Regions from separate parts of the Sinorhizobium arboris LMG 14919 genome, predicted to be linked through region 1. Evidence: riboswitches for the same ligand, from Rfam matches in the RefSeq annotation. Region 1 holds a riboswitch; each other region holds the start of a gene.

Region 1 (9,868 bases):
CGAGACGGTGGTCGCACAGGCGGGAGCCGCCGAGCTCTATGTCCTCGACGAGCGCGGCATTGCGCTGGCCGCCAGTAACTTCGCGACGCCCGAGACGTTCGTCGGGCACGACTACAGCTTCAGACCCTATTTCGAAGATGCGCTTCGCACCGGCGCGGGCCGTTATTATGCGATCGGCGTCACCACCAGGAAACCGGGTTACTTTCTGACCTCGAGGATCGACGTGCCGGGCCGGCCGCCGATCATCGTCGTCGTGAAGGCCGATCTCCTGCCTTTCGAGGCGACATGGAAGGCTGCGGGCGTCCAGACCGCGATTGCCGATCAATGGGGAATCGTCTTTCTTTCCGGCAATCCGGACTGGAAATACCGCCCGCTCGTGCCGCTTTCGCCAGAGGCCTTGGCGCATGTAGAAAAAGAAAGGAAATATGACGGTGTGAATGTCGCCGCGACGAGGCCGATCCTGCCGACGAGCGTGGCGGCACTGCCGTCCGGAGAAGCGGAAGCTCCGGCGCTCCTTGTGGAGGAGGGAGAGCAGCAGCTCGTGGCGAAATTCTCGGTCGTCCAGCCGGACGGCTGGCTGGTGCTGGCGGCAACGAGCGCCGGCGACACCGGAAAGGTCGCAGGTTTCTGGGCGCTTGCGGCGCTGATCGCCGGCATCGTCGCCACCGGGACGCTTTATTTCCTTCAGCAACGGGCGCTGATGATCCGGACACGCCTGCGTCAAGGCGAGATCCTGGAGCGAAAGGTGGCCCGGCGAACCCGGGATCTCGCCCGCGAAGTCGAGATGCGCAAGCGCACCGAAGACGAACTGCGCCACGCACAGGAGGGGCTGATCCATTCGGAGAAGATGGCCGCTCTCGGGCGGATGTCGACGGCAATCGTCCACGAGGTCAGTCAGCCGCTCGCGGCGCTGGAAGCAACGCTCGCGACGGCCGGTGTCCTCCTCGAGAAGGGGGGCACGGAAAAGGTTGGCGAGCGGCTTCTCGACGCCCGTGCCCTGGTCAAACGAATGCAGCGGACGGTCAAGCACCTGAAGACCTTCGGCCGCAAGGGAGCCTCCGATCTCGAGCCCGTCGACATGGACCTGGTCATTCGCAACGCGCTTGATCTCGCCGCACCAAGGGCGAAGACGCTTGGCGTCGTGCCGTTCTACGATGCATCGGGGCCGGCACCGGTCGTCACGGCCGTTGCGGTGAAGCTCGAGCAGGTCATGCTCAACCTCATCCTGAATGCGCTCGATGCCGTCGAGGGCAGGGAGGGGCCGCTGATCCTGATCCGGCGAACGGTCGAAGCCGGGCGTGTGAGCGTCGTCGTCACGGACAACGGGTCAGGGATTGCCCCTGAACATCGCGACCGGATCGCCGAGCCCTTCTTCACCACCAAACTCACCGGCGAGGGACTGGGTCTTGGCCTCGCCATCGCGACCGCGATCCTGCGGGAGTTCGGTGGCGAGATCACCTTTGCGGAAGCCCCCGGCGGCGGTACGGTGGCAACCGTTTCGATGCCAATCGGCAGTCGATCCGCCATTGTAGAGGCAGCGCAATGAGCCGTGGGCGCATTCTCCTGGTCGATGACGATCGCGATCTTCTGAAAGCCGCCACCGACTGGCTGGAGATCAGCGGTTTTTCGGTCTCCGCCTTTGACCGGGCGGAAGAGGCCTATAGGCAGCTCATGAGCCACGAGCCGGACGTGGTGATGACCGATATCCGCATGCCGGGCATAGACGGCATGACGCTCTTGAACTCGATCGTGCGGACGCACGGAGAGGTGCCGGTCATTCTCATGACCGGCCACGGCGACGTGACCGTGGCGGTCAAGGCGATGAAGCAAGGCGCGGAGGATTTCATCGAAAAGCCCTATGACGCCGACCACCTCCTCTCCGTCCTCGACAAGGCGGTCGAAAAGCGCCGCATGAAACAGGAGATCGCGCGGCTTCAGGGACTGATCCGGGAGGGCGGCGGCATGGAGATTGTCGGCGACAGCCCGGCCATCCGCGATCTTCGCAGCCGCGTTGCAATGCTGGCCGACGTCGACATAGATACGTTGATCATCGGCGAGACCGGCACCGGCAAGGAGCTCGTTGCCCAGGCCCTGCACCGGCAAAGCCGGCGATCGGCCGGTCCTTTCGTGGCGATCAATTGCGCTGCGCTGCCCGAGAGCATCTTCGAGAGCGAGGTTTTCGGCCATGTGAAGGGTGCCTTCACCGGAGCGCTGTCGGACAGGCAGGGCAAGTTCGAGCATGCTGCGGGCGGGACGGTCTTCCTCGACGAGATCGAATCCATGCCACTGAGCCTGCAGGCGAAAATCCTTCGCGTTCTTCAGGAAAGGGTGATCGAGCGGCTCGGGGAAAACGGCCCGCGGCCGGTGGATGTCCGTATCCTCGCCGCCGCCAAGAGCGACCTCTCCGGCGAGATCGCCGCCGGGCGGTTCCGCGAGGACCTTTTCTACCGGCTCGCGACCGTGGACATACGCATTCCGCCTCTCAGGCAGCGTAGGGAGGACATAGGCCTGCTATTCGGACATTTCGCCTCGCTTGCCGCACATCGCTACGGCCGCGCCGAGCGGCAGGTACCGGCCGGTCTCGTGGCGCAATTGCGCGAGGAGGCATGGCGCGGCAATGTCCGCGAACTCAAGGCGCGGGCGGAACGGTTCGCGCTGGGCCTCGATGAACCGGCGAATCATTCCGAGGAGGCCCCGGCGTCTGCCGATGCCGCACTGCCGGATCGACTCGCGGCCTACGAGGCCCATCTGATCCGCGAAGCCCTGGAGCGACACGAAGGCGGTACGGCGAAGGCCGCCATAAGCCTCGGGATTCCCCATCGTACGCTGAACGAGAAGATTGCCCGCTATGGACTGCGGACGTCTGCCGAGAAGCGCTCGGCTCCTTGACGGGCTTCTATCGGCGGCTTCTCAGACCTGCCGGATGATGGTGCCGTTCACATTGACGGGAAGGCGCGCGGCGGTCACGGCCGACAGGCGGCCGATCTCGGCGGGAGGATAGAGTTCGTCGAAGGCGGGACGGTCATTCTCCTGACAGTCCTGATGGCGGGCAGGTGGATCCGCTTTTTGGGGTGCAGGGCTCGAATGGTGATCTCTGCCGCCGGGGGGGCAGGGACTGTGCTGCGAACCTGCGTACCTTGCAGGCGTGCTGCTGCAATGCAGAGCATCCACTGTTGACTCGTGTAATGATATAACATACTGGACAAGTCCGTGATCGGACATTGACAGCATGGGCCGGATCACGTGTGCGGGCACAACCGTCGCCTTCCACCTTGACCGGCGGCTGCGTTCCACATTAACTGGGACTGACGGTTCCCCTACCCGTGAGGTGGAGGGGATTAATAGGGAACACGGTGCGGACGACCCAAAAGGGACCAAAACCGTGGCTGCCCCCGCAACTGTAAGCGGATCGTCGTTCATCCTCGTGGCGCCAAGGCGCCAGCCACTGCGTGTGAAGCGCGGGAAGGCAGATGAGCGACCTCTGTCCGTGAGCCAGGAGACCTGCCGTCAACATCGATCCAACGTCACGGGCGGGGATGCCCGGAGCAGGAGCAAGCCATGACCACATTCCGCGCCTTGCAGCGCAGCCCTTCATCAGTTTCCCCGAGGCTCAGCCACCATTCGTCTGATCGAATCCGATCGGCCGCCTGACCACCACAGCCGCATAGCGGCCTTCAACCACATTCGGGGAAGATTCATGAACACCTTTCTGAAACGACCGCTCATTGCGGCTCTCATTACCATTTCCGCAGACGCAACGGCTCTCGGCCATCCTGCCGCCGCTGCCGAGACGACCTATCCGCTGACACTCGAGAATTGCGGGCGGCAGGTCACCTTCGAAAAGATGCCCATGCGCACCGTCTCGATCGGCCAGAGCAGCACCGAGATCCTCTATCTGCTAGGCCTTGGGGACAGGGTCGTCGGCACCGCCCTTTGGGTCGGCCCGGTTCTTGAAGGCTTCGAGGAGGTTAATACCAAGGTCGAACGCCTGGCCGACAACGATCCGAGCTTCGAAAGCGTGCTCGCCAAGAAGCCGGACATGGTGGCGGTTCAGTTCCAGTGGCAGGTCGGCCCGGAAGGCGTGGTCGCGAGGCCCGAGCAGTTCGAGGAGCTCGGTATTCCGGTCTATACGTCTCCGTCCGATTGCGCCGGAAAGGAGAATTCGGCAGCGAGCGACGGCGTGCGCCGGCAGGTCTTCACGATGGACCTCGTCTATCGGGAAATTCGCGAACTGGCGCAAATCTACAACGTCCAGGAAAAGGGCGAGGAGGTCGTCGCCGGGCTCAAGCGGCGCGAGGAGGCGGCGCGCGCCAAGGTCGCTTCGGCCGGAGGCGGGCTCTCGGCGGTCTTCTGGTTTTCCAGCGCCGCCGATGCCGACCCTTATGTCGCCGGCAGGAATGGCGCACCCGGCTACATCATGGCTGCACTCGGGATAGAAAACATAATCAAGACCGAAGACGAGTGGCCGACGGTCGGCTGGGAAACCATCGCCAAGGCCCAACCGACGATGATCGTTGCCGGCTCCATGGAACGCCGCCGCTACCCCCTCGACAGCCTGGAAGCCAAGCTCGAATTCCTGGAGGCAGATCCCGTGGCGAGACTCATGCCGGCGGTCGCCAAAGGCTACGTGTTCGGCATGGATGCGCAGGCAATGAACCCGACGATCCGCACGATCGAAGGCATAGAGGCGCTGGCGGATGCCATCGCCAAGGCCGGACTCGCCTCCAAGGGTGGGTTGGGCAAGTGAGCCGCATGCTGACCTTGGCCGGGCGCAGGGGAACCGGGCGCTTGGGTGCGGCTCTTGCCGCGCTCGTCATTCTGATTGCGGCGCTCTGGATGGGCGCTGCGATCGGCGAAACGGCGATCCCCTTCAAGACCGTTGCGCAGACGGTCGCGAACCGGCTGTGGAATGCCGGCTATCCTCTGGAGCGGATCGACGAGGGCATCATCTGGAGCTACCGGCTGAGCCGGGCAGTCGTGGCCGCTTCCTGCGGGGCGGCGCTCGCGCTCTCCGGCGCCGTCCTGCAATCTTTATTGCGCAATCCGCTGGCCGATCCCTACATTCTCGGCATCTCCGCGGGAGCCTCGACAGGCGCGGTCAGCGTCGCCATCCTCGGTGCGGGCGCCGGCCTGCTGACGCTGCCGCTGGGCGCCTTCATCGGCGCGCTGGTCGCTTTCATCCTGGTCAGCCTGCTCGCGGTGAAGGCCGGCCGCGGCACCTCGGCGATCATTCTTGCGGGTGTGGCGGGGTCGCAGCTTTTCAACGCCCTGACCTCCTTCATCGTCACCAAGGCGGCGACGGCCGAACAGGCGCGCGGCATCATGTTCTGGCTGCTGGGCAACCTTTCCGGCGTGCGCTGGCCGGATGCCTGGCTCGCCATACCAGTGACGCTCCTCGGTCTCCTCGTGTGTCTCTGGCATGCCCGTCCGCTCGACGCTTTCACCTTCGGTTCGGAATCGGCCGCATCTCTCGGCATCTCGGTCAGGCGGACCTACTTCGCGCTCGTCGGCGTCTCGGCGATGATGACGGCGGTCATGGTCTCCATCGTCGGGTCGATCGGTTTCGTCGGCCTCGTCATTCCCCATGCGGCCCGCATGCTCGTCGGGGTCCGCCACGGTGTCCTGCTGCCGGCAGCGGCGCTCATCGGCGCCGTGTTCATGATCGTCGCGGACATCCTGTCGCGCATACTCATCCCCGGCCAGGTCCTGCCGATCGGCGTGATCACTGCACTCGTCGGCGCTCCGGCCTTCGCGATTATACTTGGACAAAGGAGGGGCCGCGCATGACGCTTTCGGCCTGCGAGGTTTCATGGTCGGCCGGTGGGGCCGAAATTCTTAAGGAGGTCTCCCTCACGGTCGAGACGGGAGAGTTTCTTGGCATCATCGGCCCGAACGGTTCCGGCAAGACGAGCCTGATGTCGCTCATATCAGGCATCCGCAAGCCGAAAAGGGGAGAGGTGCTTCTGGACGGTTGTCCGATCGGCACGCTCGGACGCCGCACGGTCGCGCAGCGGCTCGCTCTGGTCGAGCAGCAGGCCGAGACGGGAGAGCGGATCACTGCGCGTCAGGCGGTCGAACTCGGCCGCACACCCTATCTGGGGCCGCTTTCGCCCTGGTCACCGGAGGATGACGCGATCGTCGACGCGGCTCTCCAAAATGTCGATATGGCGCATCTCGCCGATCGCCTGTGGCACACGCTCTCCGGCGGCGAGCGGCAGAGGCTGCACATCGCGCGGGCGCTGGCGCAGCAATCGAAGATCCTGCTCCTCGACGAGCCGACCAACCATCTCGACATCGGCCATCAGATCAGTCTGCTGGACCTTGTTCGCCGCCAGGACTTGACGGTGGTCGCCGCGCTGCACGACCTCAACCACGCCGCGATGTTCTGCGACCGGATCGCAGTGATGCAAGCCGGCCGGCTGGTGGCGCTCGGGCGCCCGCTGGAGGTGCTGACGGTGGAGCGCATCCGCGCGGTCTTCGGAATCGAGGTCGAGGTCGAACAGGACTTCGACGGAAGCTGCTCCATCCGGTACCGCGCAAGACCCCCTCAGCCCCGCCCGCGTGCCGCGATCGCCGCCGTCGGGGCCTGATCCCATGGACATGCGCAACCACCACCTGAAGGAAGACATCCGCGAATACTGGTCGAAGCGGTCGGAAACCTTCGACCTGGCCTTCGGCCACCGCATACCGCCGGGGCCGGAGCTCGACGCCTGGGCGGCAGCAATGCGCCATGCGCTCGGCGCGCGACCGATGAAGGTTCTCGAACTCGCCTGCGGGACGGGTGAGGTCACCAACGTGCTCCTTTCGCTCGGCCATGAGGTGACGGCGCTCGACTTTTCCGAGGCCATGCTCGCCGTCGCGCGACGCAAGCACGCCGGGAACGACCGGGTTCGGTTCATACTCGCCGATGCGGAACGCACCATGGAGCCGGACGGGGCCTATGATGCCGTGGTCTGCAGGCACCTCGTCTGGACGCTGACCGAACCGGAGGAGGCTTTCGCCGAATGGTTCCGCCTGCTGAAGCCGGGCGGCAGACTGCTCGTCTTCGACGGAGACTGGTCGAAACCGACGCCGCTCGGCCGCCTGGCGTCGCTTGCGGTGTCTGCCCTCGAGCGGTTCATCGGGCATGACCCGCATTACGATGGAGCCATGAGCGAACGCCACGCGAAGATCATGGAGCGTCTGCCCTTCGGCGACGGCCTCACCACCAAGAGGCTCGTCCCCTTGATCGGGGCAGCCGGCTTTCGAGACATACGGCTGTGCTCCCATTGGCCGATCGCAGCTGCCCAGCGCAGGAAAGCCGATCTCAGAAACAGGCTGAGGACATTCTTCTACCGCCGCTTCGTCCTCACCTGCGCGCGGCCTTCGGGAGATGGCGGGCGAAGTTAGAGCCCTTCCAAAGCATCTACAATCCGCTGCTGACTCTCAGCCGCCTGCCGGGGTCTTCGTTCCGCTTGCCGGGAGAGGTGCCGGCAGGCGGATGGATCGCAGACCGCCTGTTCGGCGTTCATCGAATCCAAATTCAACCGCTAAAGGAACTCCGGACCCTCGCCCGCCGTTTCCGCGTTGCTATCTCTGATGAGTTGGGGCCCAGATACGGAGGAATGAGCATATGGCACAGGAAAAGCGACTCGGTTCCACCATACCGCGCGGGGTCGTCGATACGAAGAGCGGTTCGGTCGGCGTTCCGAACCAGGCGAGCATCGAAGAAGAAGTCAGGTCCTTGCGCGAGCAGGTCGACGTACTGACGGAAAGGCTTTCCGATCTCGGCATCTATTCCGGCAGGGCCATCGCGAATACGGGCCGCAGGGCCGGGGAGATGGCAAGGGAACATCCCGCCTGGACGGCACTCGCCGTGATTGGTCTTCTTGGGCTGCTCCTTGCGGGTACGAGCCGTCCCTATTGGCATTCGCGAAGCTCCTCGCGCATCGAGGACCTGATCGCCGACATCGAGGACCGGCTGGGCGACCTGAAGGGCCGTTACTGGTCAAGCGGCTGGCGGGCCTGGTGACTGGCCCACTGGCGAGCCCTTCCTCCCGAAGACGATGACTCCGCGGGAGGAACGCGCCGCTGGTCGCAACGCCCGCCGCCCGTGACGATACCGTAACGGGCGAGCGCTCAGTTTCGGTTTCTTCGGCCTGCGCGGCCAGAAATGACGGATGGAGCCCAAGATGGAAAGTAAATCGGATCGTGCCAAGACCAAGGGGGAAAGCGGCACCGCCAAGAAGAACCAGCCTGGTAAGGTCGGCGGAGATGAGTCTCGCAAGGCGCAGGAATGGGGCGGCGGCACCAAAGCGGCAAAAGGCGACGTCAGCAGGAAAGACAAGCGCAACCCGAATTCCAGCGCGAAGAGCTGAGCTCATTCCGCGTCGAGATCGATAAGCGCTATCCCGAGTTCCGGCCGCTTGCGCCGGCGCAGTTCGGTTGGGCTTTCGCGGATGATGACCTCCAGGGTCGGACGGACGTAACCCTCGAGAAGGTGTCCGCCACGGGTCGACCCGTCTTCCAGGCCCAGAACCGCATGCATATGCAAGCTGGGTTCGCCGGCTTCGTCGCGTGCAATGTCGCCGATCGCGCTCAGGACCTCCGACTGTTCCGCTACGGGGATCTTCCTGTAATTTCTGGCTTCGATACTGAAGAAGCCTACCGTGGCACGGCTGAAGGCGCCGATCGCCGACACCGACGCGCCCGCGATGTCCTTCTGCGCTGCGAAGGCCGAAATCGCGGAAAACGCTTCGTCGCCCTCCTCGAGCACCAGAATGAAGGTGCGTTCGCTTGCGTCCTGCGCCAAAAGTCTCTGTTTCATCAATTCGTCCTCGTCTCCGGCCGAATTCTACCAGGGCCATCTGTTTCGATGTCGGCGAAGCGCCCGGCGGTTCATCCGGTGCCGACACCTCCGCGAGCGCGTCACACGACAAAATCGAACCGCCCGAACTTGCCGTCTTCCGTGTCGCGGATGTCAAGCAGCAGCGAAGGCGAATAGAGGCGGTCGCGGTCGTTCTGAGGTTCGTTGGGAAAGAAGAGCTGCGTCGTCAGGACCGCGGCACCGGGACGGCGCACCCGGAAGTGATAGTGCCGGGTGCGCCCCGGATAGAGCGCCGGGACGATGGTGCCGAACCACCAGCGTCCGCGCTTGTCCGTCATCTGATGGCCCCGCAGCCTGTAGCCGCGCGTATCGTAAGCGCCCGTGTCGTCCGCATGCCAGATTTCGACAAGGCTATCGGCGACCGGCCGGCAATTGCCGTCGAGCACGTAGCCGGCGATGGTGATGCGTTTTCCGTTCGGGGCGTCGCCGGAAAGCTCGTGCCTGAGAGGTGCGTCGGGCTTGTAGAACGGGCCTGCCGTCAGTGCGGGGGTCAGGTCCTCATCGTCGCCGCAAGCGGGTGTAAGCGGCAATGTCGGTTCCTGACCCTCGGCCCGATTGGCGACGGGCAGGGCGGGCACGGCCAGAAACGCGGCAAGCAGGGAACGTCGGGTAGGCAGCATCGCGGCCTCCTTCCTGGCCCGTTCGCGCATCCCTGACGGGGACGTCGCGTTGGACTTGGCCAGGGCACAGAATAGAGCATTTTGATCCCGATGGCAGCCGGCCGACTAGCGCAAGGCAGGCCGAATTCGCCCGATGGCTGGCGGTTCGCGCTCAACAGGGGCATGATTGTCCCTGGCGGCGATCGCGCTGTCATCCCTTGCCGCGCCCCGCAAGGAGGCTCGGCGAGCCTGGGATCAACCGTAATCCTTCAGGAGGAAATCGTGAGCGAGCACGTCTATAAGAAGATCGAGCTGATCGGCAGTTCGCCGAATTCGATAACCGAGGCCATCGACGGGGCGATTTCCCGCGCTTCGAAAACCACCCGTAATCTCGACTGGTTCG
Region 2 (9,868 bases), on a different contig from region 1:
CCTGGTCAATTTCGCTCTCGAGGCGAACCGCATCGATCCGGAGAATGTCACCGTCGATTTCCTCCGCGACATCTTCACCTCAGATCTCGACGATCCAAAGAGCTTCATCAATCAGCAGCAGAACTCCGGGGCCTATACCGCCCTGGTCACTTCATTCAACTTCGACCGCGCGGGCAATATTCTGCGCGAGGACAAGAGCATCATCGTCACGCGGCAGGGGCTTTACGAGACCCTCGACCGGTACCTGCACCAGACGCTGGAAGAACAGGCCGGCGAGGACAATGCGGGTGTCCGCCTGGCACTCTACTTTGAACGCCAGGCAGGCTCCGTCGTCGACGCCTACGATCTCCTCTCCGACAATGCGCTTGCCGAAGTCTTCCGCACGATCTTCAGCCTGCCCGACGAATTCAGCGCCATGGACATCGACCAGCAGGCAAAGATCGTCGAGAAGAACCTAGATCTTGAAAAGCTCAGCGATCCGGCCGAACTGAAGAAACTCCTCGCGCGCTTCACCGTGCTCTACGATCTGGAGAACAACACCGAGGTCGATCCGGCCGTGGTCGTGCTTTCAGGCAGCGGCGGGAATATCGGCATCAGCGCCGATACGCTCTTTCAATTGTCGCAGCTCAGGAAGGGCGGGTAGGATAGCGGCAGTAGCGGCCGGAAATACGCGCTTCCCGATGCGGTCCGTACCTGTCTCAGTCCTCCCGCAATAGCTTATCCGGGTTCATTATCCCGGCCGGATCGAAGGCGTGCTTGATCCGTCGCATGAGTTCGATCTCGATCGGCGAGCGGATCGCCGCAAGTTCATCGCGCTTCAATTGGCCGATGCCATGCTCGGCGGATATCGAGCCGTCGTGTTTGAGTACGACGGCGTGAACGATCGCATTGATATCCCGCCACCGGTCGAGGAAGCTCTGCTTATCCGCACCGACCGGCTGGGAGATATTGTAGTGAATATTGCCGTCGCCCACGTGGCCGAAGGCGCAGATGCGCGCGCCGGGGATGGCCTTCGTGACCAGCGCATCGGCCTCGGCCATGAAGGCCGGAATGCTCGATACCGGCACCGAAACGTCATGCTTGATCGAGCCGCCTTCAGGCTTCTGCGCCGGCGACATGCTCTCGCGCATGTGCCAGAGGGCTTTGCGTTGCGCTTCGTTCTGGGCAATGACGGCGTTTTCGACAAGGCCGTCGGCGATGACCGTTTCGAGTAGGTCCTGCACCAACCGTTCCGCGCTTTCGGCCGAATCCGAGGTGGAGATATCGATCAGCGCATACCAGGGATGCGTCGTTTCCATCGGGTCGCGCACGCCGGCGATGTGCCGGGTGGTGAACTCGATGCCGAGCCTCGGCATCAGTTCGAAGCCCGTCAGGGCCGGCCCGCAGACGCTCGATGCCCGATCGAAAAGCGTAAGCGCGTCCTCGACGCTCCTGAGGCCGGCAAAGGCCACCTGGTGGCCGCGGGGCTTCGGAAAGAGCTTCAGCACGGCGCCGGTGATGACGCCGAGCGTTCCCTCGGCGCCGATGAAAAGGTCGCGCAGATCGTAGCCGGTATTGTCCTTTTTCAGGCGTCTGAGCCCGTCCCAGATCTCCCCGGTCGGAAGCACGACCTCCAGCCCCAGGCAGAGCTGGCGAATGTTGCCATAGGCAAGCACGGCGGTGCCGCCGGCATTGGTCGAAAGATTTCCGCCGATCCGCGCCGAGCCTTCCGAGCCGAGCGAGAGAGGGAATAGCCGGTCGACATCGTCGGCGGCTTTCCGGATGTCTGCCAGAATGCAGCCGGCGTCGGCCACGATCACGTTGCCGACCGGGTCGATGTCGCGAATGCGGTTCAGCCGCTCGAGGGAAAGGACCACGTCGGCTCTCCCCTCACGCGGAATCTGACCGGCCACATGCCCGGTATTGCCGCCCTGCGGCACGACTGCCGTTCGGGTCTGGCTTGCAAGACGCATGACCAGCGAAACCTCCTCGACGGAGCCGGGCCTGAGCACGAGCGGCGTCGTGCCGTGGTAGAGCCCGCGGGACTCGACGAGGTAGGGTGCCGTGTCGGCCGGTGCTGTGAGAGCATTGCCAGGGCCGACGATGTCGGCGAAGGAGGCGATGAGTTCGGGAGAAGGAAGTATGGTGGTCATGGCCTGCCTTGGATCGGTGTCTGCGCCATCAGCCCCGCGGGGCGGCCGCGCGCTGCAATCGGTCGATGATCGCCTCGCCGAGCCCCTCGCTCGGGATCGGTCCGAAGGCGATGGTCGCGGCGCCGGTGGCATCCGCCTTTTTCATATAGTCGAAAAGATTGGCTGCGGCCTCCCGAAGGCTGCCGCCTGGACTGAGATCCATGACGATCACGGCATCGCCTTCTCCGGGAAGCGCCTTCCCGCCAAAGCGGATCAGGGCTTCTCCTTTCCGGACCTGTTCGGCATCGAGCCGCACGGCCGCGCCGGGCGCATAATGCGAGGCCAGCATGCCGGGCGCCTCGATGACGGCGCCGGCAGTCTCCGGGCGCTCGACGGCGAGCCCGGTAAGCGCCTCGATCTCTGCCGCGTCGAGTCCGCCGGGCCTCAGCAGCCGCAGCCGTCCCTCATCGACCTTGACGATGGTCGACTCGAGCCCGATCTCGGCCGGGCCCGCGTCAAGGATAAGCTTCAGCCTGGGACCGAGATCCGCCTGCACGTGGGCAGCACTGGTAGGGCTGACTCCGCCCGAGGTGTTGGCACTCGGCGCTGCCAAGGGCCGCCCGAACCGGGCGATCACCCGACGCGAGAAACCGTCGGGCATGCGAATTCCGAGCGTGTCGAGACCGGCGGATGCGAGCGCGTGTACGGTAGTTTCCCGCCGCTGCGGCAGAATGAGAGTGAGAGGCCCCGGCCAGAAGGCCTCCGCCAGGCGCCGAGAGACCGTGTCGAAGGTCACATGCGCCTCGGCCATCGCCAGATCCGAGACGTGGCAGATCAGCGGATTGAAGCGCGGCCGCCCCTTCATCTCGTAGATGCGGCTGATTGCATCGGGGTTGGTGGCGTCAGCGGCAAGGCCGTAAACGGTCTCCGTCGGGATGGCGACGGGATCCCCGTCCGAAAGAACGGCGCAGGCTTTCTCGATTGCCCGCTCCGGTTCGATGCGCGTGTCTATGACTTCGGCCATGGCGGTGTCCGGTCCTTTCCGTCGCCTTCCTTAAAGGAGCTGTCGGAAAAACAGAACGATTTTCTTCGTCAAAGCCCGCGAATGATCCGGCGAAGGGCTTCGTCGCGTGCGCCGAGCATCAGCACGTTCTTGAGGGCCACCTTCGGATCCTGCGTCCGGAAGATCAGCCCGTTGCCGCGGACATTCCGGTTGACGACGATCCGCGCCTCGCCGGCATCGGGTTCGGTCGCAACGGCGAAGTACATGCGCGAGTAGCCCGGCCGGATACGGTCGAAAAAATGGTCCTCGTGCCCGAGGTCGCAGAAGAAGTTCGCGAAGTAGAAGGACCAGGTGATCTCGTGCAACTCGGCGAGGCGGGTACTTGCGGCGGTCACATGGCAATAGCCGAGATGCGGGCTGTCGGCGAGCGTCCGGTGAAAGACCATCTTCGGGAACCGGATCGAAGTGTGAAATCCGTTGATCCGCCGGTGGGTCGTCTCGCCCGCTGTCGCCAGTTTCCGCCCCGTCTGCTGCGCGACCTCGGCATAGCTCAGGTACTGGCGCTCGCTCGGCATCCAACAGCGTCTGTCGATTCTGCCGGTTCGCAGGAACTCGGTATGGGCGGTGGGTTTCGGCGTTGCGGCCGGTGCCTCTTCGGAGGCTTCGTAATATCGGAACTTTGCCATGGGCGTCTTCGCGCCATCCTGTCCGCAAGCGGGTCGATAGCGGCCAAGGTTAGGCCATTACGGTTAACGAAGCATTCCCGGTCGCGCAGGACGGGGTCGATCGGATCCTGCGCCAATGGGCAGTGTCGCAAAACGGCAAATCGCCTTCGCGTCGTGAACGACGCTGCCCAAAAAAGGGCCGGCAGCATCGAGATTCATCTACCCTATTGTTTGTTATGGATAATATTGCCCTCTTGGTCGCCGAATGCTTCATTTTCTGCCTGTCGTCTTTCTGGAATCGGATGTCGCCAATTGGCAGTTGCCCGACCCGCTCGCAAGCTTAGATGAGGACACTCAAGGTGCCACCTCGAAGAGAGGGCGGAGAATTGGGAAGCCGGTCAAATCCCGGCGCTGCCCCCGCAACGGTGGTGGAGCGAACAGCCACGGCAGAAGGCCACTGGACATCGCGTCCGGGAAGGCGCCGGGCGGGTCCCCCGTGGACAGCTCCAGAGCCCGGAAACCAGCCTTGGAGCACAAATCGAGCAGCTGGTTGCGGCGGGCAGCCGGATCGGAGCCATATGCGTTGCGGGTCCATGCGACCGGCGCGGGTTCCTGTCCTGCCTCTCCGGAGCGGCGGAAAACGAGGACAAGGGCATGGAAATTCAGACCGAAATGCTGCGCAAGCTGAAGACGCGTCGCGAAGGCTATAGCCTGGATCGCGCCTTCTATGTCGATCCCGACTATTACCGTCAGGACCTGGAGCAAATCTGGTACAAGGATTGGCTGTTCATCGGCCATGATTGCGAAGTCCCGCGGCCGGGCAACTACTTCACGGTGCAAATCGGCGAATATCCGGTGGTCATTGTGCGCGACCGGCAAGGCGCGGTCCGGGCTCTCCACAATTCGTGCCGGCATCGGGGCTCGCGCGTCTGCACGCAGTCCAAGGGCTCGTCGGCCAAGCTTGTGTGTCCCTACCATCAGTGGACCTACGAGCTCGACGGCCGGCTGCTCTTCGCGCGGCAGATGCCCGAGGGCTTCGACCCGGCGGAGCACAGTCTGAAGCCCATCCATTGCGAGACCGTCGGCGGTTATATCTTCATCAGCCTTGCCGATCACCCGATGGACTTCCAGCCGTTCCGCGAGACGGTCGCCGGCTATCTCGCGCCGCACCGCCTCGGAGAGACAAAGGTCGCCTTCGAGAGCACCATCGTCGAGAAGGGCAATTGGAAGCTCGTCTGGGAGAACAATCGCGAGTGCTATCATTGCGCTGCCAATCATCCGGAACTCTGCCGCACCTATCCGGAGGCGCCGACCGTGACCGGGGTCCAGGGGGCGATGGACGATCCGGAAATCGGCGCCCATTGGCAGAAGTGCGAGGCTGCCGGTCTTCCGAGCGCCTTCCGGATCGCGCCCACCGGCCAGTTCCGCATGACGAGGATGCCGCTGATCAACGGCGCCGAGAGCTACACGATGTCCGGCCAGAAGGCCGTGAGCAAACAGCTTTCTACCGGAGTGAGCGCCGATGGCATCGGCACGCTGCTGCTCTTCCATTATCCGACGACCTGGAACCACATCCTTGGCGACCACGCGATCACCTTCCGTGTGCTTCCGCTCGGGCCGGAACTGACGCAGGTTACGACCAAGTGGCTGGTCAACAAGGATGCGGTGGAGGGCGTGGACTATCGGATCGACGAACTGACGCATGTCTGGACGGAGACCAACGACCAGGACCGGCAGATCGTCGAGGAGAACGCTTTCGGTATCCGCTCGCCGGCCTATGAGCCCGGTCCCTATTCCGCCGAACACGAGGGCGGCGTCATGCAGTTCGTCGAGTGGTATTCGAGCTTCATGCTGGACCGTCTCCAGGACGGAGCCACGTATCTCTCGCGGGTGGCATGATCATGGAGATGCCTCGTTCCTTCCACCATTTCGACGAGCTCGATCCCTGGAGAGACCGCCAGCACCTGCTGGAGTGCATTGCGGCGGTCACGGAGACCGCCGACGTGATGACCTTCACGTTCCGCTCCGACAAGCCGGCCTGGTTTCGCTACCTGCCCGGGCAGTTCGTGACGCTCGAACTGCCCGTTGCAGATGAGCCGGTGATGCGTACCTACACGCTGTCCTCTTCGCCGTCGCGGCCGCTCTCCGTGGCGGTTACCGTGAAGGCGCAGCCCGGCAGCATCGGCACGCGCTGGATGTTCGACAATCTGAAGCCCGGCATGGTGGTGAAGGCGCTGGGGCCGCTCGGCGACTTCAGCTTCGTTCGCCATCCCGGGGAAAAATATCTTTTCATTTCGGCGGGTTCGGGCATCACGCCGATGATGTCGATGACGCGCTGGATGGCCGACTGCGCGCCGGAGATGGATGTCACCTTCATTTCCTGCGCCCGCCGCCCCGACGATCTTCTGTTCAAGGCGGAGCTCGAAGTTCTCGCCCGCCAGATGCCGCGGCTCAATCTCGGCTTCCTGGTGGAGGGACACGAGGCGCGGCACGGCTGGCATGGTTTGCGCGGCCGCATCGACGCGACCAAGCTGCCGCTGCTCGCACCGGATTTCCTGGAGCGAACCGTCTTCTGTTGCGGGCCGGAACCCTTCATGCGTGGTGTTCGGGAGATGCTGAAAACGGCCGGCTTCGACATGGACCGCTACCACCAGGAGAGCTTCCAGCCTGCCGCGGCACCGGCGGCCGAGGAGCTTGCAATTCGAGCGGGGCCGCCCGCCGATGCCGGGGCCAGTGCGGCGCGGGTAAGCTTCACGATGAGCGGCAAGGATGCGACCGCCCTTCCCGGGCAGACGATCCTCCAGACGGCGCGCGCCAATGGTGTCAGGATCGGGGCCGCTTGCGAAGGCGGCATCTGCGGGACGTGCCGGGTGATGAAAATCGCCGGCGATGTCGAAATGAACCACAACGGCGGCATTCTCGACGACGAGATCGAGGAGGGCTACATCCTCGCCTGCTGTTCGCGGCCGATAAGCGACGTGCAGATCGAGGCCTGAGCTACCGCCGCTCGGATTGGTAGGGCAGGTGCGCCTCTGCGGCCCTGACGGCGATGGAACCGGTTACGGTCCTGTCGGCGCCCGCTCCCGATCCGCTCTCCGCCTCGGCACGGCTGATAACGAGCGGCCGCGAGAGAGAGGCCACCGCTTCGGCGTTCAGCGCCGGGGTCGTGCCGACGGCGGCCGAGGCGACAACGGTGAGCACCGGCGGTTTCTCCGGGAGAAGTCCGCCATGAGGCCAGACGCTTTTCAGTGCCGCCGCGCTCATCGCTGCGACATTCACGTCGATGTCGTTCAGTGTGCCGGGGACCCGATAAGGGCAACGCTTCTTTCCGCAATTATGCGCCGACGAGAATTGCCAGAGCGAATAACGGTCCCAGTTTCCCATCGGAAAGACGTTGCGGATGGCGGGCTTGTAGCGCGCATACCAGAGCGGAAGACGCGAAAGCAGCCGATGCTTGAAGCGGTTGGCGGCAATGTGTTTCGCGGTTGCGTGATTGGTGTAGAGGACGGGATAGCGCCCGGTCCTGGCCTTCACATGGCCGGCGAAAATGGCGGCGTCTTCGAGTGACATGTATTTTTCCGGATCGATCCCTTCGATATCGAGCACCATCAGCTCGTCGTCGCGCGGGTCGGCATAGTTGAGGAAGTGGTTCGCCTGATCGACGGGGTTGCCGGGCCTTGCAAGATGATAGGCGCCCCAGAGCAGGCCATGCGTGCGCGCGATCAGCCGGCGGGTCTGATAAAGTTCGCGGCTGACGGCATATTTGCGCCACATCGTCTTGCAATGGGCGACCGTATCGCCGCGGTGGTCGCCGGTACAGGTGAAGCTTTCCGGCAGGCCGTCGGAGGCTTTCGCGATGAAACCGGCGATCCGCTTATCCTTAAGCATGGCTTCCCAGTCGATGCTGTTCAGCTCGTAAGCGTCGACGATGATGGCGTTCTGCCGCTCTTTCCACGGCTCCACTTCGCCGGCGCGCGCGCTCGCCGCCGCGAAGGTCAGGCCCATGAGGACCGCCAGGCGCAAGATCATCCCTATGGTCGAGATTCCCCGCTTTTCCATTCTCTGAGATTGCCGACTTAGCGTTAAGAGGTCGTAAATCTCAGCCCCGGCCCCAATCTGCGCGAGGCGGACGCATCTGTACACCGACCTGAAGGGGCAAAGTCGACGGCCGGATTCCGCCTTGGATTGTACTGCCGGAGGGATTTTCCCCTGCCGTATCCGCGCGCGACGGTTGCTTCCGGCGATTTCTGCTCTAGTCTTGGTGTACTGCCCTTGCAAGGGCCGGTTGTGCATCGAAATCGACGCAAGGAGAACATGATGTCACGCAAATGGCTTTCGGGCGCGCTTGCAGCGATCGCGCTGACGGCATCGCCGGTGCCGTCGCAGGCATTCACGCATCTGCCCCCTCGGGTTACCGTCGAGAGCGCCATTACCGATGTTCAGTATGTGCCGCGGCGTGGCTATTACCGGTATGGCGACTTCGATTACTACAACGGTTATCGTGGTTACCGCTATCAGCGCCCCGGCTACCGCTATTACCGGGGATGGTGGTATCCGCCGGCAGCTTTCGGGATCGTGATCGAGCGCCGCCCCGCTTATCGCCCGCCGGCTCGCTACGGCAGCCGGCACGTCCAGTGGTGCTACGGCCGCTATCGCTCCTACAGGGCCTATGACAACAGCTATCAGCCCTATAACGGGCCCCGCCGGCAGTGCTATTCGCCCTATAGCTGAGCAGGCCGCTTCGCTCAGAGAATGCCGATACGCTTGAGGACGAGCCAGGCGAGGCCGGTGGACGAGGCAATGAGCAGTCCCGCGAAGGCGGTGCCGCTGCCCTCGGAAAAGGGGAGCGCCCCCGTGTTCATGCCGAAGAAGCCGGTGACGAGTGTTGGCGGCAGCAGGAAGGCGGTCATCAGCGAGAGGATATAGAGGTGGCGGTTCGTCTCCGAGGAAATCTTGCTGTCGATTTCCTCGTGGAGCAGCCTTGCGCGTTCCTGAAGGGCGAATACATCGCGGTCGACGGCCTCCAGCCGATCCGAGAGTCTCTCGGCCACGTCGACGAAGCCCGGCGGCACCTCGTCCTCTTCCAAGGCTCCGCACCGGCGCAACAGGGCGAGCACGGTCCTTAAGTGTCGGTGCAACCGCACGACGGTCCGGCGCAACGGCGCCAGACCTGGCTGCTTCCTGTGCCCGGCCTCGCCATAGACATGCTCCTCGATGACGTTCAATTCCTCCGTCAGCTCGAGGACCAGCGTGATCAGTGTGCGCTGGAATTCCACGACGAGCATCTCGAAGAGGTCGATCGGGCGACTGCATCTGGCGCTCTTCTCCACGGCCGCCTTCACCCGGTCGATGCTTCTCAGCGGATGCAGGCGCGTGGTGATGATCATCCGGTCGCTGACGGCGAAATGAAGCCAGCCGATCGTTTGCGTCACCGCATCAAATGTTCGCTCGAAATCGACCAGCGTGCCGTGTACGACGTCATCCGCGACCGTGATCGCCGCCTGCGTGTCGTGGCTCGTCAGCGTCGCGATTGCCTCCTGCGGAAGATTGCCGATCCGCTCGATCAGCGCCGGTGTGCGCGCGTCGCTGAGCGCAAGGTGCAGCCAGATCCAGTCTTCGCCTGCCTCAAGGCTTTCGATGGGCGAATCGGCGGCTATGCGCTGACAGCGGCTTTCTCCCGGCACGAACCGGTAGGCCCAGACGAGGCCCGGTATGTCGGGTGAAATCAGATTCATCGGAGCGCCTCGGCCGGATCGGACGAGACGGCTTCTATTCGCGGGCCATGACAGTTTTGTTACAGTTCCCTGGCCGCAGTCGCCGTCCGGCCGCAGTAAGTGACGTTGACGTGCACGTAAAAATGACTAGTCTGCCGTGCATCGAATAGGCGCCGGCGGACGCAGGGGAGGAGCACCATGTATAAGGCACCGGTCGAAGAGATCGCATTCACCCTGAAGCACGTGGCCGGCATGGCCGAGGCTCTCGAAACCGGGGCGTTCGGCGAACTCGGCGAGGACCTCGTAGGCGCGATCCTCGCCGAATCCGGGCGCTTCGCATCGGAAGAGGTGGCGCCGCTCGGCGACGCGGGCGAC
Region 3 (9,868 bases), on a different contig from region 1:
CGGTGGAATGGTCGGCATACCGCCGTTGTCATCTGCGCGATTTCCAGCTTGCTGCCAACCTCTTCCACGCCTCCATGCTCGAACACTCGGCCATGGCCGGGGCGATCGACGAGCGCGACCTCCGCCTGACCGGGCGGGAGACAGAGGTGCTTACCTGGTCGGCGGCCGGCAAGAGCTACTGGGAGATTGCGACGATTCTCGGCATATCCGAGCGAACCGTACGCTTCTTCATGACCAATGCCCGCCGCAAACTCAATGTAGTGTCCAACACGCAAGCTGTAGCGCACGCTGTTCGACACGCTCTGATCCCCACGATCTGACGGGTTGCCGGCCCGGAGTGGGACCGGCCGCCCGCCGATTCCCCCACAAAACTATTGGGAAAAAATGCGGAAATAAACTGTCACTATAGACAGTTACATGTGTCATCCGAGCCTGACAGCATCGCTACATCGCGTAATGACGCTATGGAGCGAAAAATGATCAGAATAGTGAACGGAAATGGTCGCAGCCAGCATCCCCAGGCCATCGACGAGATGTTCCGGCTGCGCAAACGCGTGTTCCACGACTTCTTGAAATGGGACGTCAAGACCGAAGGGGATTGGGAGATAGATCACTACGACAGAGCCAATCCGCTCTATGTCATGTCGTATTCACCGGAAACGGGCAAGATTCGCGGTTCCCTGAGGCTGCTTCCGACGCTCGGCCCGAACATGCTTGACGATACGTTTCCGATCCTGCTCGGGGACAATCCGGAAATCCGCAGTGCGTCGGTGTGGGAATCGAGCCGCTTCTGCATCGATCCCGACATCTCCCAGGATCGCTCATCGAACCAGGTCACGATCGCTGCGGCCGAACTGATGTGCGGCGTCGGCGAGATGAGCCTTGCCTCGGGCATCAGCCATATCGTCACGGTAACCGACGTGTTCCTGGAGCGGATGTTCCGCCGCATGGGTTGCCCTGGAGAACGCATTGCCGACCCGCACAGGATCGGCTCCGTCTATGCGGTCGCCATCGCCTGGGAGGTCAGCAAGACCCTGCTCGAAACGATGAAGGCCGTGGCCGCCATCGAAGGTACCGTTCTCGAGCGCCCGATGTCGCTTGAAACGGCACGCGCCGCCTGAGCGACGGTCCGGGCCGTGCATCTCGCGCGGCCCAGGGCCTCCATCCACGGGGCCTTGCCTGTTAACGCAAATCCCCTCTTCCCGTTGCGCCATCATGACAACGCCCTATGATGGAGCGGTCCGCTGCAACGCAGGAAGAAGCAAGTGTTCGCCTCCCCGAAGGTCGCATCCCGCAAGATCCGGCGCATCGCGGCGGTTTGCATACCGCTGGCGCTGGCGACGGCCGGCCCGGTCTCTGCATCCGGCGTTTGCGAACGGCTGGGCGCGCGTCTCGCCGACCTTCCCACGGGTTTCACGACGAATGCCAGCCTGCGCGATTTTACAGGCGCGGTCGCTCGCCAGAATATCGAGCTGCGCCGCGCGAGGAACGATCGCCGCCGGATGAACTGCAGCAGCGGCAGCGTCATCATCATCGGCGGCGATGACGAGGCCGCTTGCGCAGAGATCGACGACACGATCGCGCGGATGGAGCAGAACCTGCGGACACTCAAGGCGCAGCGCCGGCATCTGATCGGCGACGGTGGCGAGGACATTCGCCGGCGCATTCTCGCTGCCATGGAACTCAACGGCTGCTCAGGAGCGCCGCCGGAGAATCGGGAGGCCCGTGCCACCGAGCGTCAATTTGCGAACGCCGCCGCCGGCGCGACTGAGGTCCACCGTAACATCCTGCGGGACCTGCCGCCGGACAGCGATGCCTATCCGCTTCTGCTCGACGCCCCCGGGACCGATCTTCCGCTCATGGGGCAAGATTTCGCCGGCAGCCTCAGGACCATATGCGTAAGAACGTGCGACGGTGCCTTCTTTCCCATCTCCTCGCATGCCACGCCGGCAGACTTCGGCCGCGACGCCGAGCTCTGCCGCGCGCGTTGCCCCGGAGCGGAGACGGAGCTCTATTACCATGTGCTCGCAACGGAAGAGGCCGACCAGATGGTTTCGGCGTCGACCGGACGGCCTTACGCCGAACTCCCAGCGGCCTTCGCCTACAGGGCGCGTGGCGTCGGGGCTCCAGGCATATGCGGCTGCGGAATTCCGGACCTCGCAACGGATACCAACGAGCAGAAGGCAAGCCCGGCCGGCAAGCTCACGGTCGTCAGCCCGTCCGTCATAACGATCGGCAGTGAAAAGAAGACGCCGCCCAAACCGATCGAAGAGCGACCCTACGACCCGGCCAACAGCAAGGTCCGCGTCGTCGGTCCGACGTTCCTTCCGCAGGAGGAGAGCGCGATCGACCTCAAGCATCCGCTTGGGCCGCGATACCAGCCGCTGCAGGACAATTGAAGCGCGCAGCTGCGAGCGCGCTGCAAGAACGGCGCGCATCTTCTTGAATCAATACATGCTTCTAACGGACCCCCCAACCTTCCTCGAAGACGAGATCTTCGAGCGGCAGCCGCTGCCGCCAACCCTTGGCGGCGAGCTCCGGCTCCCGATACAGCTTGTCGACAAAGCCGAGGCATAGCCAGGCAACGATTTCGATATGCCGGGGGATGCCGAGGATGGCCTTGATCTCGCTCTCGTGGAAAATGCTGACCCAACCGACGCCCACGCCCTCCGCCCGCGCGGCGAGCCACAGGTTCTGCACGGCGCAAACGGTAGAATATACGTCCATCTGCGGGTTATGGGTGCGGCCCAGGACGACCGCTCCGCCGCGCGTCCGGTCGCAGGTCACGCAAATGCTGAGCGGTGCCTTGCGAATGCCTTCGAGTTTCAGCGAGCGATATTTCGCCTGCCTTTCGCCGGAAAACATCTCTGCGGCCTCATCATTGGCGCGCTGAAATGCCCGCCAGACTTTCTCCCGCGTCGCGTCCTGCCGCACGAGCACGAAGTTCCAGGGTTGCATGAAACCGACGGACGGCGCCTGATGCGCCGCACCGAGCAGCCGGGCGACCAACTCCTCGGGCAGCGGCTCGGGCAGAAATTCGTCGCGTACATCCCGGCGCGTCTCGATGGCGCGATAGACGGCGGCGCGCTCGTCCGACGAAAAGGCTCCGGCGGCCGCAAGGCAGCCGTTCTGTTCAGGCAGCATCGTTCGATCCCCAACAATGCGGCAACCTCCCGCCGTCCGCGCGGGGCCGGTCTATCTCGCCAGGCCGGTCTTCTGACTTCGGATCATCCGTTCGCACCGCCTTCCCGAACAAGTTCAATATTCAGTGGCAAAGCTCTGAAAAGATTCAGACCTTGATTTGGCGAGAACGTCCCCGTCACAGCGTTGGGCACGTGCCGGAACTGCACCGGCTTCCCGATTCTCCCGCATTTTCGCGGGCACCTGGCGGGTGCATATGGCCATAGGCGCCGGCGAAACGCAAGCCGGCAAGGTGGCCAACTCAGAGCGGTTCCTCCGGATGAGGCGACGCGTCGTAGGCGCCCCAGATCGACTGATCGAAGCAGATGACGGAACCGGTCATAAGGCCGGATTCTGCTGACGAAAGATAGGCGCAGGCGCGCGCGACCTCCGCCGGGTCGACGAGCCTGCCGAAGGGCTGGCTGGCTGCCGCCTTTTCCAGCCAGTTCGCCGGGGCATCGTGATATTCGCGCTGGATCCGGTCCTCGCCTTCCGAGGCCATCCAGCCGATGTTCAGGCCGTTCACGCGGATGCGGTTGCGCAGAACGGCATAGGCAGTGTTCTTGGTCAGCGTCTCCAGCGCCCCCTTCGACGCACAATAGGCGGCGATGAATGGCTGACCTGCCTTCGCCGACATCGAGCCGATATTGACGATCGTGCCTTCCCTTTTCTCTCGCCGCATCACTTTCACCACCTCCTGCATAAGGAAGAATGGCGCGCGCACATTGACCGCGAACATCCGGTCGAAGAGCTCCGGGCTGGTATCGAGGATCGTGCCCCGGTCCGTGATCGCTGCGGCGTTGACCAGCGCATCGACCCGCCCGAAGGCGCGGTCACAAGCCGCTACCACGGCACGGGCATCCTCCACCCGCTCGAGATCCGCCGGTACGTAGACGACCTTCGAACCGGTCGCCGCGGCGATCTCGGCAGCCTTCGCCTCGCCTTTCGCCGCGTTGCGCCCGCAAATGACGACGCCGGCGGCGCCACGCTCCGCGAAGAGTGCGGCAATCGTGGCACCGAGCCCCTGCGTGCCCCCTGTCACGATGGCGATCTTCCCGTCCAGTCCGGCTTGGTCCGTGCTCATCCTGTTCCTCCCTTTGAAATGTTAATGGCCGTGCATTGAGCCAAGGTGGTTTAGCTTAGCTTTTTCGCCGCCTGATCAGCCAGCGCCTCGGCAAACGCTTCAGCACTCCATTCGCCGGCGAGCGCTTCGTGCATCAGCTGTGCCTGCGTCCTGGGCGCCAGACCGCCAACCGGGGGATCACGATCGAGATTGGTCGGGAACGAATAACCTTCGGCGCACGCGGCAACTGCATTGGCAATTTCGTCCTGCGTGAGCTTGCCGTCGGCCGCAAGGACTTTCAGAGCCGGGAAGAGCACGACGCACATGTGTTCGCGATCCACCGTTTCCATCGCCCGGCCGAAGGCGGAGGATACCTGCAGAAGATTGGCCACACGCCTGATCCCGGCAGACCGGTTGCTGCCCGCTGCGTGAAAAAGCGCCGGGTTGAAGAACACGACATCGCCCTTCTCCAGCGGCAACTGCACGTGGTTCTGTTCGAAATAGGCACTGAACTCCGGCCGTTTCAAAGCGAGATATCCGGGCAGATAGGTCTGGCTATAGGGGAGGAACAGAGTTGGCCCGCTTTCGATCGGCATGTCGCAATGGGCGACCGCGCCCTGGAGGGTCAGGACCGGCGAAAGCCTGTGCACATGTGCCGGATACTGCTCTATAGCGGCCGCGGTCTGGAAGCCCAGATGGTAGTCGCGATGCGGCGATTGAGACGCGCCGCCGGGATTGACGCGGTTGACCTGCGCCGTCATCTGGTAATTCGGACCAAGCCAGGCTTCGCTGACGAGCGCGATGATGGCGTTGGCGTAATAGGCCGCGAAATTCTCAGGGTCCTTCAGGCAGTGCTTCTCGAGTGAATTCCAGATCCTGTCGTTAGCGCCGGGCTTGGCGAAGTGGTCGCCGCCGCCGCTGTTGGTGCGGCGTTGCTCATCGATGATGGCATCGAAAATGCGGCTTGCGGCATCAATGACGGCTGTGTCGGCATAGGCGCGTTTGAACACGGCCACGCCGGGGCCGCCCGCAAGCACCTCACAAATCTCGGCCAGGGCGGCGCGGCGCCCGTCGGCCGTGGCGCAGGCGGCAGTCAGGCTGGCGCTGTCATAGATCAGCACATTTTTCTCGCAGGCGAGCGCGTAGGGATAGTCAGCAAGGTCTGTCTGGCGCTCCACTTCTGCCCGAAACGCTTCGATATCGCAGGCATCCTCGCTTAGCCAAACACGATTGAGCCGCTCGCGGGCATTGTTGTCGGTCTTCATTTCGTTCCTCCCAGGAAACTTCAATGCCCCGACTATAGGCGGCGTGAGATTGTGATATAGAGCAGATATCCATCAAAAAGCCATCAGGAGAGATCGCCGTTGGCTCATCCGTTTCTGGTCAAGGATATCGCCTTTCAGGCGGGACTCAGCACCGCGACCGTCGATCGCGTCCTGAATGACCGTCCCGGCGTGCGTCGGCAGACGGCAGCCCGCGTACAGGCGGCAATCCGCGAATTGGAGAAGCAGCAATCGGTATCGGAAATTCTCGGCCAGAAGCGCGCCATCGACATCGTGATGGAGGCACCGGAGCGCTTCACCGAGGCGGTCAGGCAGGCATTCGAAACCGAGGCACCGACTTTCATGCCGACGACCTTCCGTTGCCGCTTCCACTTCGCCGAGACTATGCGGCCGCACGACATCGCCCAGCTGCTCGATCGAATCCGCCTGCGCGGCACCGACGGCGTCGTGCTGAAGGCACCGGATGTGCCCGAAATCATCGGTGCTGTCGCCCGCCTCGAACAAACGGGAATTGCGGTCATCACGCTTGTCACCGATCTGCCGAACTCGGCGCGTTCCGCCTATGCCGGAGCCGACAATCGCGCGGCTGGCGAGACGGCTGCCTATCTCGTCGGCGAACGGTTCGCCGGTCAAGCCGCGACCGTGCTCGTCACCATTTCGAGCAGCCGCTTTCGTGGCGAGGAAGAACGAGAGATCGGCTTTCGCCGCGTGCTGCGCGAACATTATCCGGCAATACGCATCGTCGAGATCAGCGAAGGCTATGGCAGGGACGCCGAGACGGGTGTCCTTGCCGCCAAGGCGCTTGCGGCAGACGCCGACATCAATGCCGCCTATTCGATCGGCGGCGGGAACCACGCCGTTTTGGCCGCCTTCGAGCGCCTCGGCCGCGACTGCGCGTTGTTCATCGCCCATGACCTTGACCAGGACAATCTGGTGCTGCTGCGCCAGCGCCGGATCCATTTTGTCCTGCATCATGACCTGCGCAGCGACGCCCGCACGACTTTTCGGGCCATTCTCGCGCGACGCAACGGCGCTGGCCAGAAGTTGGGCGGAAGCCGGCTGTCCGCCGTTGAGGTAATTACTCCCTACAACGTGCCCGTCGCCTGACGCGCGGTCGCCAAAGCGAGAAAACGGTTAGCGAGCTGTTCGGTCGCGGGCTTTCCCGGTTGCGCGCGTTCGAGATGTGTTTTCAATCGCTTCCAACTGGAGAGGCCGAACTCCCGGGCAATGACCAATTGGGCATCCTGGAGACCGATTGCGGCTGGTTCGTTGAAACAGGGCAGAGCCCGCTGGCGCCCTGCGGGATCACCAGCCTTTAGAGCGCCTGTTTGCGGATGGATTCGAGGGAAGCATTCGCGGGAAGATCGCGCGTGATCATGAAAGACCTCCTTTCATTCACGTCCGGTATCCGCGCCCACAGACTGAAAAGAGGTGTGGCAACCAAGTTCAGTGAAACAGGTGGGCTTTGCCCTTCCCGCGGATCGGGTGCGCCCTGCGAACGACACGATCGCTAGCACGCAGCCATATTCTTGTCCAGCCGCTCAGCGCTCCGGTTCGTAGCGAACGAAAGCAAAGTGATCACCGGTCGGAGACCAGTTCGGGACGTTCACCGTCCCCTGCCCGCCGAAGAGTTCGAACAGTACGCGAGCATTGCCGCCGTCCGGGTCCATCAGGCGGAGACGCACGTCGAGATCGCGCGGGTGATCGAAGACATCGCCGTCATAGGAGAGCACGAGCAGGCGTCTGCCGTCCGGCGAAGGATGCGGAAACCAGTCGCCATAAGGGCTGTCGGTGATACGCTGGACATCCTTGCCGTCCGGCCTCACCCGCCAGATCTGCATGCGGCCGGTACGGCTCGAATTGAAATAAATCCATTCTCCGTCCGCAGACCAGTCCGGCCCGTCATTGCGGCCTTCCCCGCGCGTCAGGCGGTGCTCCTCCCCGCCTTCGACCGGAATCGTGTAGATGTCGAAAACCTGGTCTCGGATTCCGCAATAGGCCAGCATGCGCCCGTCGGGCGACCATCCATGCCAGTAGGACGGCAGGTTGCGCGTGACGAGCCGGGGCGTGCCGCCCTCGGCCGGCAGGAGATAGATCGCCGAACTGCCGAATTCCGTCTTGTCGCTGATCACAAGCGTGCTGCCGTCGGGCGAGATGCCGTGATCGTTGTTGCATTGCCGGGCAAAACCGGTATCGATCTCCTGAGGCTCGGAGCCATCGAAGCCAAGCCGATAGAGCCTGCCGTCGCCGTTGATGATGAGGAATTTGCCGTCGGGCGACCAGTTCGGTGCCTCGACAAGCCGCTCCGTCTGCCACACGACGCGCGTCTCGCCGGCCGCTATGTCGAAGACCTCCACCGAACTGCGCATGATTACCCCCTGTCGCGAAAGCGGTTGGTGATGGGATAACGCCGGTCGCGGCCGAAATTCTTCCTGGTAATCTTCACACCCGGCGCCGACTGGCGGCGCTTATATTCCGCGATGTAGAGCAGATGCTCGATCCGGTGGACGGTTGCCTCCTCATGCCCGCGGGCGACGATCTCCTCCGTGCTCATCTCCTTCTCGACCAGGCATTCGAGAATATCGTCGAGCACCGGATAGGGCGGCAGCGAATCCTGATCCGTCTGGTCGGGACGGAGTTCGGCCGACGGCGCCTTGTCGATGATGTTCTGCGGGATGACTTCGCCTGAAGGCCCGAGTGCTCCCGGCGGGACGGTGCCGTTGCGCCAGCGCGCCAGCGCGTAGACCTGCATCTTGTAAAGATCCTTGATCGGATTGAAGCCGCCGTTCATGTCGCCGTAAAGCGTGGCGTAGCCGACCGACATTTCGGACTTGTTGCCCGTCGTCACGACCATGGAGCCGAACTTGTTGGATATCGCCATCAGGATCGTCCCGCGCGTACGGCTCTGGAGGTTTTCCTCGGTGATGCCCGCTTCGGTTCCCTCGAATGCGTCGGAGAGCGCGCTCAGGAAGCCCTCGACGGGCTCCTCGATTGCAACGACGTCGTAGCGGCAGCCGAGCGCCTTGGCGCATGCCTCGGCATCCCGCAATGATTCACGCGAGGTGTAGCGGTACGGCAGCATGACCGTGCGAACCCGTTCCTCACCCAACGCGTCCACTGCAAGCGCCGTACAGATCGCCGAATCTATGCCGCCGGACAGGCCAAGAACGACGTTCCTGAAACCGTTCTTGTTGACGTAATCGCGAAAGCCCAGCATGCAGGCGCGGTAATCCGCCTCCTCGCCTTCCGGTATGCGCGACTTGAGCCCGTTGGCCGAGATCCAGCCGTCCGCCCCCCTTTTCCATTCGGAGACGGCCACCGCCTCCTCGAACTGGCTCATCTGAAAGGCCAGCGACCTGTCCGCATTGAAGGCGAAACTCGCGCCGTCGAAGACCAGCTCGTCTTGGCCGCCCAGCTGGTTGGCATAGATCATGGGCAGGCCGGTCTCGATCACCTGCCTCAGAACCACCTGATGGCGCACGTCGACCTTGCCGCGGTAATAGGGCGAACCGTTCGGCGAGAGGAGAATTTCGGCACCGCTCTCCGCGAGGGTTTCGCAGACGCCGAGATCGCCCCATATGTCCTCGCATACCGGTATTCCGATGCGCACGCCGCGAAAGTTCACCGGGCCTGGCATCTCACCCGCGTCAAAGACGCGCTTTTCGTCGAATTCGCCGTAGTTCGGCAAGTCGACCTTGTCGCGGATCGCGATGACCTTGCCACCGTCGAGGACCGCAACGGAATTGTGCCGGAGCCCGGCGGCCCGCCGGGGGAAGCCGATTACGACACCCGGCCCGCCGTCCGCCGTTTCCGCCGCCAACTTCTCCACCGCCTGTTCGCACGCCTTCAGGAAGGCGGGTTTCAAAACCAGGTCCTCCGGCGGATAGCCGGAGACGAAGAGCTCGGTCAGGAGCAGCAGATCGGCGCCTTCGCGCGCCGCCGCCGCCCGCGCGTCGCGAGCCTTTGCCATGTTTCCGGCAATGTCTCCGACCGTCGGATTGAGCTGTGCCACGGCGATCCGTAGCGTTGAGGGAGCGGCTTTCTGTGCGGTCATGAGCGGGCCCGTCGTCTCTCGTCAGCGAATGCATGTGTCGTTCGCGTAGTTCTTACCGCATCCGGCGGAAAAAAACCCACACACAAATCAAGCTGGGGCGGAAAAAACCGAAAAGCCGCACAATTCCGGCCTCTTAGTATCGGCGCACAAAATCTTTCAAAGCGTCAGGAACCTGGCGACGACGGCGCCGTTTCCGCCATTCATCCCCTGTTCAAGATGACAGTCGTATGACGGTAGGGTGAAATATTTGTGAAATTGGAGAAGCCGTTGGCCCGTATCGATTCCGCC

The links. A riboswitch is a leader RNA that binds a small molecule or an ion and turns the genes downstream of it on or off. The one in region 1 is predicted to bind cobalamin.
Region 2: it holds a riboswitch for cobalamin, as region 1 does, so the genes downstream of both, SINAR_RS0114050 (aromatic ring-hydroxylating oxygenase subunit alpha) here and SINAR_RS0105845 (ABC transporter substrate-binding protein) in region 1, are expected to answer to the same signal.
Region 3: it holds a riboswitch for cobalamin, as region 1 does, so the genes downstream of both, bluB (5,6-dimethylbenzimidazole synthase) here and SINAR_RS0105845 (ABC transporter substrate-binding protein) in region 1, are expected to answer to the same signal.

Annotation. Positions count from the first base shown of each region.
Region 1 covers NZ_ATYB01000008.1:1,110,143-1,120,010, reverse strand. Annotated here, with positions in the region: gene SINAR_RS0105855 (sensor histidine kinase) at 1-1,546, shown strand, start outside; gene SINAR_RS0105850 (sigma-54-dependent transcriptional regulator) at 1,543-2,889, shown strand; cobalamin riboswitch at 3,293-3,523, shown strand; gene SINAR_RS0105845 (ABC transporter substrate-binding protein) at 3,698-4,747, shown strand; gene SINAR_RS0105840 (FecCD family ABC transporter permease) at 4,753-5,787, shown strand; gene SINAR_RS0105835 (ABC transporter ATP-binding protein) at 5,784-6,590, shown strand; gene SINAR_RS0105830 (class I SAM-dependent methyltransferase) at 6,595-7,389, shown strand; gene SINAR_RS0105825 (hypothetical protein) at 7,613-8,011, shown strand; gene SINAR_RS0105820 (hypothetical protein) at 8,172-8,357, shown strand; gene SINAR_RS0105815 (PPC domain-containing DNA-binding protein) at 8,360-8,806, opposite strand; gene SINAR_RS0105810 (dioxygenase family protein) at 8,908-9,486, opposite strand; gene SINAR_RS0105805 (dodecin) at 9,748-9,868, shown strand, end outside.
Region 2 covers NZ_ATYB01000014.1:614,886-624,753, forward strand. Annotated here, with positions in the region: gene SINAR_RS0114030 (DUF1217 domain-containing protein) at 1-643, shown strand, start outside; gene SINAR_RS0114035 (FAD-binding oxidoreductase) at 699-2,132, opposite strand; gene SINAR_RS0114040 (L-threonylcarbamoyladenylate synthase) at 2,161-3,135, opposite strand; gene SINAR_RS0114045 (DUF6656 family protein) at 3,204-3,800, opposite strand; cobalamin riboswitch at 4,120-4,322, shown strand; gene SINAR_RS0114050 (aromatic ring-hydroxylating oxygenase subunit alpha) at 4,434-5,678, shown strand; gene SINAR_RS0114055 (FAD-binding oxidoreductase) at 5,675-6,775, shown strand; gene SINAR_RS0114060 (glycoside hydrolase family 25 protein) at 6,777-7,838, opposite strand; gene SINAR_RS0114065 (BA14K family protein) at 8,097-8,510, shown strand; gene SINAR_RS0114070 (transporter) at 8,525-9,514, opposite strand; gene SINAR_RS0114075 (acyl-CoA dehydrogenase) at 9,692-9,868, shown strand, end outside.
Region 3 covers NZ_ATYB01000014.1:1,710,367-1,720,234, forward strand. Annotated here, with positions in the region: gene SINAR_RS0119530 (LuxR C-terminal-related transcriptional regulator) at 1-320, shown strand, start outside; gene SINAR_RS0119535 (acyl-homoserine-lactone synthase) at 477-1,121, shown strand; gene SINAR_RS0119540 (DUF2865 domain-containing protein) at 1,266-2,399, shown strand; gene bluB (5,6-dimethylbenzimidazole synthase) at 2,461-3,144, opposite strand; cobalamin riboswitch at 3,190-3,403, opposite strand; gene SINAR_RS0119550 (SDR family oxidoreductase) at 3,443-4,264, opposite strand; gene SINAR_RS0119555 (phytanoyl-CoA dioxygenase family protein) at 4,315-5,508, opposite strand; gene SINAR_RS0119560 (LacI family DNA-binding transcriptional regulator) at 5,608-6,633, shown strand; gene SINAR_RS0119570 (TolB family protein) at 7,068-7,895, opposite strand; gene SINAR_RS0119575 (NAD+ synthase) at 7,898-9,580, opposite strand; gene SINAR_RS0119580 (LTA synthase family protein) at 9,848-9,868, shown strand, end outside.